3 regions of the Achromobacter sp. HNDS-1 genome follow, and region 2 is predicted to be linked to each of the others. Evidence: predicted binding sites of a transcription regulator. Region 2 holds the regulator's gene; each other region holds the start of a gene.

Region 1 (5,096 bases), 2.1 Mb from region 2:
GGAAGCAGCCGATCGCCTGCACCTGACCCAGTCGGCCCTGTCGCACCAGTTGCGCGACCTGGAGACCCGGCTCGGCACGCCGCTGCTGAACCGCCGCACCCGGCCCGCGCGCCTGACCACCGCGGGCCTGCGCGTGCTGGCCCTGGCCGACGAGGTGCTGCCGCGCATGCGCGCCACCGAACGGGAATTGCAGCGGCTGGCCGCCGGCCGCACCGGCCGGCTGCACCTGGCGATCGATTGCCATTCCTGCTTCCAATGGTTGATGCCGTCGCTGGACGCATTCCGCGCGCAATGGCCCGACGTGGCGCTGGACCTGTCGGCGGCGTTCTCCTTCGCGCCCTTGCCCGCGCTGGTGCGCGGCGACCTGGACCTGGTCATCACGTCCGACCCGCAGCAACTGGACGCCGTCGAATACCTGCCGCTGTTCAAGTACGAACTGGTGCTGGCCGTGTCCGAATCGAATCCGCTGGCCGGCAGCAAGTTCGTCATGCCGGATCAACTGGCCGACCAGACGCTCATCACGTACCCGGTGGACAAGCAGCGCCTGGACATCTTCACGGCCTTCCTGGACCCCGCCGACGTCGAACCGGCCGCCATCCGCAAGGCGGAGCTGACGCCCATCATCGCGCAGCTGGTGGCCAGCAACCGCGGCGTGGCCGCCCTGCCCAACTGGGCGCTCACCGAATACATGAACCAGGGTTGGCTGCGCCAGTGCCGGCTGGGGCCGCAAGGCGTGTGGCGCACCTTGTACGCGACGGTGCGCAGCGAGGACACCGACGCCTCGTACATCGACGAATTCCTGACGCTGACGCGCGATGTCTGCTTCAAGACGCTGACCGGCATCAAGTCGGCGAAATAGGAAAAACAGGAAAAAGGGCAAGGGCGGGCCGGCACCGGCCTTCGCCGCGCGGCCCGCTCAGTCGTCGTCGCCGGCGCCCAGGATGCGGCGGATGACGTCGTGCGCAAAGCCGCGGCTGGCCAGGAAGCGCGCCTGCTTGGCATAGGCGGCGCGGTCCTCGGGCCTGGCGCCGAAGCGTTTCTGCCAGACCTCGAGCGCGCGCTCGTATTCGGTGGCGCGCAATTGCTCGCGCAGCTCGGACACCTGGGCGTCATCCACGCCGTGCTGGCGCAATTCCTGCACGATGCGGGCCGCCCCCTGGCGCGACGCGCGGCGATGCACCAGGCTTTGCGCAAAACGCTCGGTCGACAGCCAGCCTTCCTTTTCCAGCGCGTCCAGCACGCGTTCGACCTCATCGGGGTCTTCGGCATGGGGCGCGAGTTTGCGCGCCAGCTCATCGCGGGCATGCTCGCGTCGCGACAGATAACCCACCGCGCGCATTTTCAGCGACGGCCCCTTGGGAGGCGTGCGGGGCTTGTCTTCGGATGTCCGCGCGCCCTCGCCCGTGTCATCGCCCTCGCCGTCCTTGCCACGCCGGCCGCGTCCGCTGGCCGCGCGCCGTTCGGAGCTGCGCTGCCACTGCGACGCCGGGGCGCTCGCGCCCTCGGGATCCTGGCCGGCCGCCGCGGAGGCTTCGGCAGCCCGCCGCAGGTCAGACGTGCGGCGCAGCCCCTCGGGCTTGGCCACGGTCTCGAATTCATCGTCCAGCCTGGCGCGCAGGCGATCAGCGGACGTGACGGACGGTTTCCAGCTCATGCGCTTCCTCTATGTGCCAGCGGCAGGCCTCCCGGGAAGGGAGCCTGCCGCTGGCGGCCGGGCTGGCGAGCCCGGCGCTATCCGATGACGCGACGACGCGATTACTCGTCGCTGTCGTCTTCGGCGGTGGGCACGAATTCCGCGGCGCGGCTGACGATGCCCTGGTTCTCGCGGACCCGGTTCTCGATCTCGATGGCCAGTTCCTTGTGTTCCTTCAAGTATTCGCGGACGTTGTCCTTGCCCTGGCCGATGCGGTTGCCGTTGTAGCTGTACCAGGCGCCGGACTTGTCCACCACATTGGCGGCCACGCCCAGGTCGATGATTTCGCCTTCACGCGAGATGCCGGCGCCGTACATGATGTCGAACTCGGCCTGCTTGAACGGGGGCGCGACCTTGTTCTTGACCACCTTGACGCGGGTTTCGTTGCCGACGACCTCGTCGCCCTTCTTGATCGAGCCGATGCGGCGGATGTCCAGGCGCACCGAGGCGTAGAACTTGAGCGCATTGCCGCCGGTGGTGGTTTCGGGGTTGCCGAACATCACGCCGATCTTCATGCGGATCTGGTTGATGAAGATGACCATGCAGTTGGTCTTCTTGATGGTGGCGGTCAGCTTGCGCAGCGCCTGGCTCATCAGGCGGGCCTGCAGGCCGGGCAGCGAATCGCCCATTTCGCCTTCGATTTCTGCCTTGGGCACCAGCGCCGCGACCGAGTCGACCACGATCAGGTCGACCGAGCCCGAGCGCACCAGCGCGTCGGTGATTTCCAGCGCCTGCTCGCCCGTGTCCGGCTGCGAGATCAGCAGGTCGGCCAGGTTGACGCCCAGCTTCGAGGCGTACTGCACGTCAAGCGCGTGTTCGGCGTCGACGAAGGCGCAGGTGCCGCCCAGCTTCTGCATTTCGGCCACGACCTGCAGGGTCAGGGTGGTCTTGCCCGAGGATTCCGGACCGTAGATTTCCACCACGCGGCCGCGCGGCAGGCCGCCGACGCCCAGCGCGATGTCCAGGCCCAGCGAGCCGGTCGACACCACCTGGATGTCATGCGAGACCTCGTTGTCGCCGTAGCGCATGATCGAGCCCTTGCCGAACTGCTTTTCGATCTGCGAGAGCGCGGCGGCCAGCGCCTTGGCTTTTTCCGAAGCGGCGGCCTTGGTGGTTTTGTCGTCCATGTAGTGTCCTGTCAGGTCTGGGTCTGTAACGTATCGGGGCGCGGCACGGGGTGTCGGTCAGCGCACGGGTTGTCGCAAGGGGTGATCGGGCCGTTGCCTGACAGCTGTTGCCAGAAAACTGGCAGTGCAAACTGTGGCGCTCAAGCGTGATCGGTAAAGCGATAGCGCAGATTATGGCATCGGATTGTACTGTACAAAAAAACAGTGTGCCACAGTTTTCCACGTATTCCCTGAGTGGGCAAGCCCGGTGCCGTATGACAGAATCGAGGAAAAAACTGGCGCTATGTCCCCATTGCGCTCCCGGCACGCCGCCCCGGCATCCCACCGAGGGCGGCACGCGTGCGCCGCTCACCCGGCGCCCTTCTTCTTTTCGACTGCCCATGCGCATCCTGATCGCGGAAGACGACAGCATCCTGGCCGACGGCCTGTCACGCTCGTTGCGTCACAACGGCTACGCGGTCGATGCCGTGCGCGACGGCCTGGCGGCCGATTCGGCGCTGGCGGCCCAGGCCTTCGACCTGCTGATCCTCGACCTCGGCCTGCCGCAACTGGCCGGCCTGGAGGTCCTGCGCCGGCTGCGGGCCCGCAATTCCGCCCTGCCCGTCCTGATCCTGACCGCCGCCGACAGTATCGAGCAACGCGTCAAGGGACTCGACTTGGGCGCCGACGACTACATGGCCAAGCCCTTCGCCCTGTCCGAGCTGGAAGCCCGCGTGCGCGCCCTGACCCGCCGCGGCGCCGGCGGCGGCGCCACGCTGCTCAAGCACGGCCGTCTCGTGTTCGACCAGACCGGGCGCGTTGCCATGGTCGACGACCAGACGCTGGACCTGTCCGCGCGCGAGGTCAGCCTGCTGGAGATCCTGCTGACCCGCAGCGGGCGCATGGTCAGCAAGACCCAGCTGGTCGACCACCTGTGCGAATGGGGCGAGGAAGTCAGCACCAATGCCATTGAGGTCTACGTGCACCGCCTGCGCAAGAAACTCGAGCCCAGCGGCGTGAAGATCGTGACGGTGCGCGGCCTGGGCTATTGCCTCGAACGGGACCAGGGTGCGGCCTACCTCGCAAGCTGAACCGCCACAGCCGGAGGCGCTCAACCAGGAAGCGCTGGATGTGATGCGGGCCGGGGCCCGCGGCCCCAGCTTTGCGCCGCCGCAACGTTCGCTGCTGGGCGAGATCCTCGACTGGATGCTGGCGCCGCTGTTTCTGCTGTGGCCCATGAGCGTCGCCATCACCTACGTGGTGGCGCAGAACATCGCCAACGTGCCGTACGATCGCGCGCTGGCCAACAACCTGCACGTGCTGACGCGCCAGGTCCACGCCCAGGACGGCCGCGCGGTGCTGCGCATGACCGACCCGGCGCGCGAGGTGCTGCGCGCCGATGAAACCGACAGCGTGTTCTGGCTGGCGCTGGGCAGCCGCGGCGAATACCTGGGCGGCGATCGCGCCCTGCCCCTGCCCGCGTCGGTCGGCCAGCCGCGCCCCGGCGAGGTGCAATACGAAGACGACACCCTGCGCGGCTTCGGTATCCGCCTGGCCTTCACCTGGGTCGACCTGAACCTGCCCAATACCCAGCCGGCGCTGCTGATCGTGGCCGAGACGGTGGAAAAGCGCACCCAACTGGCCAACGACATCATCAAAGGCGTGATCATTCCCCAGTTCGTGGTGCTGCCGATCGCGGTGCTGCTGGTGTGGTTCGGACTGTCGCGCGGCGTGGCGCCGCTGAACGCGCTGCAACAGCGGCTGCGGGCGCGCCGACCGGACGATCTTTCGCCCATCGACGAGCGCGCCGCGCCCTCCGAGATCGCGCCGCTGGTGGCGGCCATGAACGATCTGCTCGACCGCCTGTCGGCCAACGTGCAGGCGCAGCGCCGCTTCGTCGCCGATGCCGCGCACCAGTTGAAGACGCCGCTGGCCGGTCTGCGAACCCAGGCCGAGCTGGCCCTGCGCGATGCCAGCCCCGAGGAAATGCAGGCCAGCCTGCGCCAGCTGGTGACCGGCTCCGAGCGCGCCACCCGCCTGGTGAACCAGTTGCTGCTGCTGGCGCGGGCGGAAAACCCCAGCGCCATCGGCCTGGCCGCCACCGATCTGAACGCCATCGCCTACGAGCAGGCCATGCACTGGGTGCCACAAGCGCTGTCGCTGGGCACCGACCTGGGCTTCGAAGGCTCGGAGACGCCGGTGCTGATCAACGGCAACCCGCTGCTGCTGGCGGAGCTGCTCAACAACCTGGTCGACAACGCCCTGCGCTACACGCCGCGCGGCGGCCACATCACGGT
Region 2 (5,096 bases):
GTGCGCGCCAAGTCCGAGCGCGGCGTGGGCGAGCTGTTCTCCGAAGTCGAACCCGAAGACCTGATCAAGTTCGGCTTGATCCCCGAACTGGTCGGTCGCCTGCCGGTGGTCGCCACGCTGGACGAGCTGGACGAGGCCGCCCTGGTGCAGATCCTCACCGAGCCCAAGAACGCCCTGCTCAAGCAATTCCAGAAGCTGTTCGCCATGGAAGGCGCCGAACTGGACGTGCGTCCGGCCGCGCTCAAGGCCATCGCCCGCAAGGCGCTCAAGCGCAAGACCGGCGCGCGTGGCCTGCGTTCCATCATCGAGCAGGCCCTGCTCGACACCATGTATGACCTGCCGTCGCAAGGCAACGTCAAGCGCGTGGTGCTCGACGAAGGCGCGATCGAAGGCGAGGGCAAGCCCTTGCTGATCTACGCCGACGAGGAAGGGGCGGCCGAAAAGCCCGAGCGCGGAGAAGTCCGCGACGCGGCGGCCTGACGGATATTTCAAGAAAACCCGTTTCCGTAACGGGTTTTTTTGTCTCCGGCCCCCTGATGGAACGCACACTGCCGCAGTGTGTCCAATGAAACAGGATGCCGGCCGCCGTTTTTTTTAAGGTTTTGTTTATCCGGCCGCCGGGATCTTGAATTTTCGGCTATTGTTCCCATAACAGACGTAACTGACGGGGCTGTCCGGGTATACCCGGTCATCCTGTCCCCGATACGCCGAGTCATACCGAGGAACCTCCTATGTCTGCCAGCCAGACCCTGCCTTCCGACCCGATCGACCTCCCCCTGCTGCCACTGCGCGACGTCGTGGTGTTCCCGCACATGGTCATCCCGCTGTTCGTCGGCCGTCCGCGCTCTATCCGCGCGCTCGAGGTTGCGATGGAAGCGGGCAAGAGCATCATGCTAGTGGCCCAAAAATCCGCCGGCAAGGATGATCCCACCCCTGAAGACGTCTACGAGATCGGCTGCGTCGCCGGCATCCTGCAGATGCTCAAGCTGCCCGATGGCACCGTCAAGGTGCTGGTCGAGGGTACCCAGCGCGCCCGCATCAACAGCATCGAAGACGCCGATTCGCACTTCACCTGCCAGGTCACCCCGATCGAGCCGGACGCCGTCCAGGGCTCCGAGACCGAGGCCCTGCGCCGCGCGATCGTCGCCCAGTTCGAGCAATACGTAAAACTCAACAAGAAGATCCCCCCGGAGATCCTGACCTCGCTCGCCGGCATCGATGACGCCGGCCGCCTGGCCGACACGATCGCCGCGCATCTTCCGCTGAAACTCGAGCAGAAGCAGAAGATGCTCGAGATCGTCGGCACCTCCGAGCGCCTCGAAGGCCTGCTCACGCAGCTGGAAACCGAAATCGACATCCTCCAGGTCGAGAAGCGGATCCGCGGCCGCGTGAAGAAGCAGATGGAAAAGAGCCAGCGCGACTACTACCTGAATGAGCAGGTCAAGGCCATTCAGAAGGAGTTGGGCGAAGGCGAAGAGGGCGCCGACATCGAGGAGCTCGAAAAGAAGATCATCGCCGCGCACATGCCCAAGGAGGCGCGCAAGAAGGCCGATGCCGAGCTCAAGAAGCTCAAGCTCATGTCGCCCATGTCGGCCGAAGCCACCGTGGTGCGCAACTACATCGATACGCTCATCAACCTCCCCTGGAGGAAGAAGAGCAAGATCAACAACTCCATCGCCAACGCCGAGACCGTGCTCGACAACGACCACTACGGCCTGGAGAAGGTGAAGGAGCGCATCCTCGAATATCTCGCGGTGCAGCAGCGCGTGGACAAGGTCAAGGCGCCGATCCTGTGCCTGGTCGGTCCTCCCGGGGTCGGCAAGACCTCGCTGGGCCAGTCCATCGCCAAGGCCACGAACCGCAAGTTCGTGCGCATGGCCCTGGGCGGCGTGCGCGACGAAGCCGAGATCCGCGGCCACCGTCGTACCTACATCGGTTCGATGCCCGGCAAGATCGTCCAGAACATGTCGAAGGTCGGCGTGCGCAATCCCCTGTTCCTGCTCGATGAGATCGACAAGCTGGGCATGGATTTCCGCGGCGATCCCTCGTCGGCGCTGCTCGAGGTGCTGGACCCGGAACAGAACCACACGTTCCAGGACCACTACATCGAAGTCGACTTCGACCTGTCGGACGTCATGTTCGTGGCCACCAGCAACACGCTGAACATTCCGCCGGCCCTGCTGGACCGGATGGAAGTGATCCGCCTGTCGGGCTACACCGAGGAAGAAAAGATCCACATCGCCCGCGACCATCTGCTGCCCAAGCTGATGAAGAACAACGGCGTCAAGGATACCGAGCTGACCGTCGATGACAGCGCGCTGCGCGACATCGTGCGCTACTACACCCGCGAAGCCGGCGTGCGTGCGCTCGAACGCGAAGTGGGCAAGATCTGCCGCAAGGTGATCAAGCAGCTGCTGACCCAGAGCGACCGCGCCAAGGCCGAAGGCAAGACCTTCGAACTCAAGCCGGTCAACGTCACGGGCGACAACCTCAGCGATTACCTCGGCGTGCGCCGCTACACCTTCGGCATGGCCGAAAAGGAAAACCAGATCGGTCAGGTGACCGGCCTGGCCTGGACGGAAGTCGGTGGCGACCTGCTCACGATCGAAGTGGCGGACATGCCCGGCAAGGGCGTGATCCAACGCACCGGTTCGCTGGGCGACGTGATGAAGGAATCGGTCGAGGCGGCCCGCACGGTGGTGCGCTCGCGGGCGCGTCGCCTGGGCTTTGCCGACAGCGTGTTCGAGAAGCACGACATGCACGTGCACGTGCCGGAAGGCGCGACGCCCAAGGACGGTCCGTCCGCCGGTATCGCGATCACCACGGCCATGGTGTCGGCCCTGTCGCGCATCCCGGTGCGCGCCGACGTCGCCATGACCGGCGAGATCACGCTGCGTGGCGAAGTCCTGCCGATCGGCGGCCTGAAGGAGAAGCTGCTGGCCGCCCATCGCGGTGGTATCAAGACGGTCTTGATCCCGGAAGAAAACGTCAAGGATTTGGCGGAGATCCCGGACAACGTCAAGAACCATCTCGAGATCGTGCCGGTCCGCTGGATCGACAAGGTGCTGGAACTGGCCCTGGAACGCCTGCCGGAGCCGCTGGCTGAAGACGAAACGGTCAAGGAGCCGCTGGTCGCCAAGCCGGCCGAGCCGGGTTCGACGGATCCCGTGCTCAAGCACTGATGTCTGGCCCCGGGGCGTCCCGCAAGGGATGCCCAATGAAAGAAACCCCGCTTGCGCGGGGTTTCTTTTTTGGCGCGGCCGTCGAGGGGCGCGCGCCTGAAGGGAAGCGGCGGATCAGTGCAGCGCGTGCGGACGGATCAGGCCGACCGCGATGCCTTCCAGCGCGAATTCCTGGTCTGCCTCGACCACGATGACGTTGAAGTCAGGATTCTCGGGCAGCAGTTCAACGCGGCCGTTCTGGCGCTGCAGGCGCTTGACGGTGACGTCGTCGCCCAGGCGGGCAACCACGATCTGGCCGTTGCGGGCCTCGGACGCCTTTTTGACGGCCAGCAGGTCGCCTTCGAGGATGCCGGCGTCACGCATGCTCATGCCGCGCACCTTGAGCAGGTAGTCGGGCGCCTGGGCGAAGAGGCCGGGGTCGACACCGATTTCGCGTTCGACATGTTCGGCCGCCAGGATCGGGCTGCCGGCGGCCACGCGGCCGACCAGCGGCAGCAGCAACTGCGCCAGGCCGGGCAGGGGCAGCGGCGCCTGGGTCTGCGCGGGCGAGGCATCCTTCAGGCGGATGCCGCGCGAAGCGCCGGCGGTGAGCTCGATGGCCCCCTTGCGCGCCAGGGCCTTCAGATGGTCTTCAGCCGCGTTGGGCGAGCGGAATCCCAATGCCTGGGCGATCTCGGCGCGGGTGGGCGGAAAGCCGGTGCGCGCGACGGTTTGCCGGATGAGGTCCAGGATTTGCTGTTGACGATCAGTGAGTTTGCTGGCCATGGCGGTGATCCGTTTGGAATCGGACTGTACATATATACAGCGGCATTCTGGGGGACATAACGCAAAAATGCAAGCGTTGAGCGGACATGGTTTTGTGACAGGCAATGAAAACGGGACCCGAAGGTCCCGTTGGAGGCTGTTGCCGGGGGGAGGCTTACAGCACCGCGGCGATGCCCTTGGCCACCTGGTCGATGTTGCCGCTGTTGAGCGCGGCGACGCAGATGCGGCCGCTGGAGACGGCGTAGACGCCGTGCTCTTCGCGCAGGCGGTCGACCTGGGCCGAGGTCAGGCCCGAGTACGAGAACATGCCGCGCTGCTGCAGCACGAAGCTGAAGTCCTGCTTGCCGCCGTGTTCCTTGATTTTCTCGACCAATTGCTTGCGCATCAGGCGGATGCGGTCGCGCATGGCGCCGAGTTCTTCTTCCCACATGGCGAACAGCTCGGGCGAGTTCAGCACCGTGGAGACGATCGTGCCGCCGTGGGTGGGCGGGTTGGAGTAGTTGGTGCGGATGACGCGCTTGAGCTGGCTCAGCACGCGGGTGGCTTCGTCTTTGCTGCCAGCCACGACCGTCAGGGCGCCGACGCGCTCGCCGTACAGCGAGAACGACTTCGAGAACGACGAGCTGATGAACATGGTCAGGTCGAGGTCGGCGAACAGGCGCACGACCGCGGCGTCTTCGCGCAGGCCTTCGCCGAAGCCCTGGTAGGCGATGTCCAGGAAGGGCACCAGCTTGTTTTCCTTGACGACCGCGGCGATCTGCTTCCATTGGTCGAAGGTGGGATCGACGCCGGTGGGGTTGTGGCAGCAGGCGTGCAGCACGACCACGGTGTTGGCCGGCGCGGCCTTCAGGGCGGCCAGCATGCCGTCGAAGTTCAGGCCGCGGGTGGCGGCATCGTAGTAGGCGTAGGTGCCGACTTCGAACCCGGCGCGTTCGAACAGCGCGCGGTGGTTTTCCCAGCTGGGATCGCTGATCAGGACCTTGGAGGTCGGCAGCAGCTGGCGCAGGAAGTCGGCGCCGATCTTGAGCGCGCCGGTGCCGCCCAGGGCCTGGGTGGTCAGGACGCGGCCAGCGGCGGCCAGCGGGGAATCCTTGCCGATCAGCAGGGCTTGCGCGCCCTGGTTGTAGCCGGCGATGCCTTCGATCGGCA
Region 3 (5,096 bases), 2.2 Mb from region 2:
TGGGCGTGCGCTGGGGCATGGTGATCGGCCTGTTCATCGCCGCCTATACCGTAGTGGATGCCTATGGCGTCAAGGTGCTGCTGATCAGCCCGGTGCTGTTCGACTGGTTCACCTGTGTCACCCGCACCGCCATGATGACCCCCCATATGGTGAAGCGCCGCGCGCAGGCGTGGGAACTGATGCGCGGCCATTGGCACCTGGCCCTGGCGGTGGGCCTGCTGTCGCCGCTGGGCTACATCCTGGTGCTGTACGCGCTGCGCAATGGCGCGCCGCTCAGTCTGGTGGCTCCGGCACGGGAAATGTCGATGATGCTGGGCACCTTGGCTGGCATGTTCCTGCTGCGCGAGAAAGTCGGCCCCGGCCGTCTGGCCGGCTGCCTGTCTATCCTGGCCGGCGTGGTGCTGCTGGGTTCGAGCTGAAAGCGCGCCGGCCCTCGCGCGGGCCGGCGGCGTGAAGCGCCTGGATGCGTCCGCGCACCGGCCCGGACGGTGGCGCAACCTCAGAAGCCGCCAGCCACGCCCAGCCACATGAGCGCCGGGATCATCGCGCCCCACGCCAGCACCAGCACCACATCCAGCACCATGCTTTTCACGCTGACCTGATCCGACACGGGTTCGACCGTGGCGTTGCCCAGGCTGCGCTCGCGCGGGCCACGAACAGTGGGCGCGGTCTGCTCGGCTGCCGGCGGAAACGGCCACTTGCCCGGCAGCGTGGCGGCGCGCTCACGTTGGCGCGGCGCGGTTGCGGCGGGTGTCCCCGCCTCGCCGCCAGCAGGCGACAGCAGATCCCCGGTCGTGGCGCTGGCGTGGCGCCCCGCCGGCACACCCCCCCAGGGCATGGCCAAGCCGGTGTAACGGGCACCCAGGGCGCGGACGCGCTGCACCGCACGGCGCAGCGGCGTCAACGAGACGACGGCAAGTTCATCCGGCAGGACGGAAAGTTGAGCGGTGTTCATGAGGAACTCCTTGTAACGCAATCAGGAACCGCGGCAATTCGCCACGGCGGCAACCCGTGGGCGAGCCACGGGTCAGTCGAACAACGACAATTGCCCCGCGACCATGGCGCGCAGTTGGCGCGCACCGCGCCCGTAGGCGCCGGCCACGGGCATGGCACTGGGAAAAGGGACCCCTGAAGACGCTTGCGCGCCAACCGGGGATGGAAAAACGGAGACTTCGGCCGTACCGGCGGCGGCCGTGAACAACGAGGCGGAAGCGCCGGCGGACGCGGGCGGCTGGAAGCGGTCGCAGTCGAGCGACAGGCGGTGGCGATTCAGGCCCAGCTTGCGCGTCGCGACGGCGAAGCGCTGGCGCAGCAGGTCGGCCCAGATGCCGGTGCCGCGCATGCGCGAACCGAAGTTGGGATCGTTGCGGCGGCCGTTGCGCAGGTCTTCGATGCGATGGAGCACCCGCTGGGCGCGGTCCGGGAAATGGGCGTTGAGCCAGTCTTCGAACAGCGTCTTGACTTCCCAGGGCAGGCGGATGACGGTGTAGCTGGCGTAGTGCGCGCCGGCCGCCTTCGATTCCTGCAGGATGTGTTCCATGGCGTCATCGTTGATGAACGGGATCACGGGCGCCACCAGCACGCCGACCGGCACGCCGGCGGCGGTCAGGGTGCGCACGGCCTCCAGGCGGCGCCACGGAGCGGCGGCGCGCGGCTCGAGCGTGCGGGCCATGTCGGCGTCCAGCGTGGTGATGCTCATGTAGACCACCACCAGCTTCTGCTCGGCCAGCGCGGCCAGCAGGTCGAGGTCGCGCGCCACCAGGGCGTTCTTGGTGACGATGGTGAGGGGGTGGCGGGTCTCGAGCATCAGCTCGAGCATGCCGCGCGTCAGGCGCCAGTCGCGCTCGATGGGCTGGTAGGCGTCGGTGGCCGAGCCGATGTTGATGGGCGACGGCTTGTAGCCGGGCCGGCTGATTTCCGCCCGCAGCGCCTGGACCGCGTTGGCCTTGGCCACCAGCCGGGTTTCGAAGTCGAGGCCGGGGGAATAGCCCAGGTAGGAATGGGTGGGACGGGCGTAGCAATAGACGCAGCCATGCTCGCAGCCACGGTAGGGATTGACGGCCACGTCGAAGGGAATGTCGGGCGAATCGTTGCGCGACAGGATCTTGCGGGCTTCTTCGGCGGTGACGGTGGTCTTGGGAACCGCGGGCGCCCGGCGGACGTCGGGCAGGATGGGGATGACCGTGGCAGCCGCCAAGGCCGGGGCATCGGCCTGACCGGCCAGGCCGGTCTTATCGATGGAATCGTCAGGGGAAATATCGGGGACAGCATCGACGAAATCAGCCGGGAGACCCGAGCCGGACCAGCCGTCGTCGACCTGCGCGCGGTCGTCTTTCTGGAAGCGATGCCGAACATTAGTAACCGCACCCCGACCGCGCAAGGCGGCGGGGGCGGCAGCCGGGGACCCAGAACCGGCGGGAAAAGAATGATCGGTGCGTGCCATGAAAACTACTGTACAAAAACACAGTGGTTTTGACAAGCACCAAAAGCCTTTTCGTAAGACAGCCCCACTTTACCGCAAGACGAAGACGGCGTCCGGACAATTCGATTTCATCTTGCGATATCGCCCGGAAACCCGCGCCGGCATTGGATTTGGAATAAAAACAACACCCAAAAACCGGTGCGGGGCGGAGTCTTCCCGCCCCGACTTGCGGTTTACCGAAGCATGCCCGCCGCCGCGGTCTGATGCGTGGCTTCGTCGATCAGGATGAAGGCACCGGTGGCGGGCACATCGGCGTATCGATCGACCGCCAACGACTCGCGCGTGGTGAACGCGACGCGGCCAATGTCATTCATGCGCAGCGTGCCTTCGGTGTTCTCCACTTCCTGCAGTTCGTGGATGTCGCGATGCGAGAGCACCGCGCGGATCTTCGCCGACGTCAGTCGCGTGCCATGCTTGAGCAGATACTTGCGCGCGGGGTTGAGCGCCTGCGCATCGAGCCAGCACAGTTCCGCCTCGAATTCGCGCGCGACTTGCGCCGGCGCGGCCGCGTGCACGATCACGTCACCGCGCGAGACGTCGACGTCGCGGTCCAGTACCAGCGTCACCGAGTCGCCCGCCACCGCTTCATCGAGCGCGCGATCGAACAGCCGCACTTCCTGCACGCGCGCCGTCACGCCCGACGGCTGCACCACGATCTCGTCGCCGGGACGCAGCACGCCGCTGGCGATGCGGCCCGCGTAGCCGCGGAAATCGTCCCTGCTGCTGCCGTCGTGGCGCGACACCCACTGCACGGGAAAACGCAGCGGCCCCGCGCCGCCGTCACCGGCCAGTTCCAGCGATTCCAGCAGCGTCAACAGCGGCTGGCCGGCGTACCACGGCGTCTTGTCCGACCGCGTCACCACGTTGTCGCCGTTCAACGCCGATAGCGGCAGCGCGTGGAAGTGCGCGATGCCAAGCCGGGACGCCAGATCCGCGTAGGCGTCGCGGATGCGCTCGAACACGGCCTGGTCCCAATCCACCAGGTCCATCTTGTTGACGGCCACCACGATGTGGCGGATGCCCAGCAGGCGGGCGATGGTGCTGTGGCGCTTGGTCTGCGGCAGCAGATTGCCGTCGGCGGCGCGGGTGGCGTCGATCAGGATCACGGCGACGTCGGCGGTGGAGGCGCCGGTGACCATGTTGCGGGTGTACTGCTCGTGGCCGGGCGCGTCGGCGATGATGAACTTGCGCGCCGGGGTCGAGAAGTAGCGGTAGGCCACGTCGATCGTGATGCCCTGCTCGCGCTCGGCCTCCAGGCCATCCGTGAGCAGGGAGAAGTCGATGCCGCCCTCAGCCACGCGCTTGTACTTGGCGCGCGAGATGGCGTCGAGCTGGTCGGCGAACACGCCCTTGCTGTCATACAGCAGGCGGCCGATCAGCGTCGATTTGCCGTCGTCCACCGATCCCGCGGTGATCAGGCGCAGCACGCCCGAGTCGGCGCCCGAAAGAAAAGAATCGTTTACTGCGTTCATATGCGTCCCCTGTCGGCCGGCCAGGCGCCGGCCACTCGTGCGATCAGAAATAGCCTTCCTTCTTGCGGCGCTCCATCGAGGCCTCGGAAGTCTGGTCGTCCATGCGCGTGGCGCCGCGCTCGGTGATATCGGTCACCGCTGTCTCGGCGATGATGGCGGCGGTGTCGGCGGCATCCGAGGCCACCGGGCAGGTGCAGGAAATGTCGCCCACGGTGCGAAAGCGCACCGACAGGCGCTCGACGGTGTCGCCGTCCCGCGGCGGCGTCAGGCGCGTGACCGGCACCAGCAGGCCCTTGCGCCGCACCACCTCGCGCTCGTGACTGAAGTAGATCGACGGCAGCGCCAGCTGTTCGCGCTGGATGTACTGCCAGACGTCCAGCTCGGTCCAGTTGGAGATCGGGAACACCCGCATGTTCTCGCCGCGGTGCACCTTGGTGTTGAACAGGTTCCACAGTTCCGGGCGCTGGGCCTTGGGGTCCCACTGGCCGAACTCGTCGCGGAACGAGAAGATGCGCTCCTTGGCGCGCGCCTTTTCCTCGTCGCGGCGGGCGCCGCCGATGCAGGCGTCGAAGCCGAATTCCTCGATCGCCTCCAGCAGCGTCACGGCCTGCGCCGCGTTGCGCGAGTCGGTCTCGCGCCGCAGCACCACGCTGCCGCGCTTGATCGAGTCTTCCACGCTGCGCACGATCAGGGTCTCGCCCAGTTCGGCCGCGCGGGCGTCGCGGAAGGCGATGACCTCGTCGAAATTGTGGCCGGTGTCGATGTGCATAAGCGGAAACGGAAAGCGCCCCGGCCGGAACGCCTTTTCGGCCAGGCGCAGCAGCACCACCGAATCCTTGCCGCCCGAGAACAGCAACACGGGCTTCTCGCTCTCGGCCGCCACCTCGCGCATGATGAAAATGGCTTCCGATTCCAGCCAGTCCAGGTGGCTGCGTTGAATCACTGCGGACATAGGTATTCCCCTAAAACGAATTCTTGATACGTGACGGGCGTCAGGCGCGCGTGGTTTCCGCGACGATGCCGATGACCCGGTTGCCTGCGTGCAGGCCGCATTCCTTGGAGTCCGACGACTCCCACCACCAGCGCCCGGCCCGCAGGTCTTCGCCCGGGCGGATGGCGCGGGTACAGGGCTCGCAGCCGAT

What was found. The regulator LexA, encoded in region 2, represses DNA repair genes until DNA is damaged. The targets are predictions, from matches to a motif close to ACTGTATNNNNATACAGT.
Region 1: recA (recombinase RecA) is a predicted target of LexA. The motif match lies at 3,009-3,026, and genes of this name have one in related genera.
Region 3: ABFG95_RS22295 (PA0069 family radical SAM protein) is a predicted target of LexA. The motif match lies at 2,451-2,468, and genes of this name have one in related genera.

What each region holds. Positions count from the first base shown of each region.
Region 1 is NZ_CP157584.1:4,940,968-4,946,063, reverse strand. It holds gene ABFG95_RS22845 (LysR family transcriptional regulator) at 1-859, shown strand, start outside; gene recX (recombination regulator RecX) at 917-1,654, opposite strand; gene recA (recombinase RecA) at 1,756-2,820, opposite strand; gene ABFG95_RS22830 (response regulator transcription factor) at 3,201-3,890, shown strand; gene ABFG95_RS22825 (sensor histidine kinase) at 4,006-5,096, shown strand, end outside.
Region 2 is NZ_CP157584.1:693,549-698,644, reverse strand. It holds gene clpX (ATP-dependent Clp protease ATP-binding subunit ClpX) at 1-480, shown strand, start outside; gene lon (endopeptidase La) at 732-3,182, shown strand; gene lexA (transcriptional repressor LexA) at 3,297-3,947, opposite strand; gene ABFG95_RS03025 (amino acid aminotransferase) at 4,102-5,096, opposite strand, start outside.
Region 3 is NZ_CP157584.1:4,834,310-4,839,405, reverse strand. It holds gene ABFG95_RS22305 (DMT family transporter) at 1-419, shown strand, start outside; gene ABFG95_RS22300 (hypothetical protein) at 500-955, opposite strand; gene ABFG95_RS22295 (PA0069 family radical SAM protein) at 1,028-2,443, opposite strand; gene ABFG95_RS22290 (GTP-binding protein) at 2,656-3,954, opposite strand; gene cysD (sulfate adenylyltransferase subunit CysD) at 3,998-4,906, opposite strand; gene ABFG95_RS22280 (phosphoadenylyl-sulfate reductase) at 4,947-5,096, opposite strand, start outside.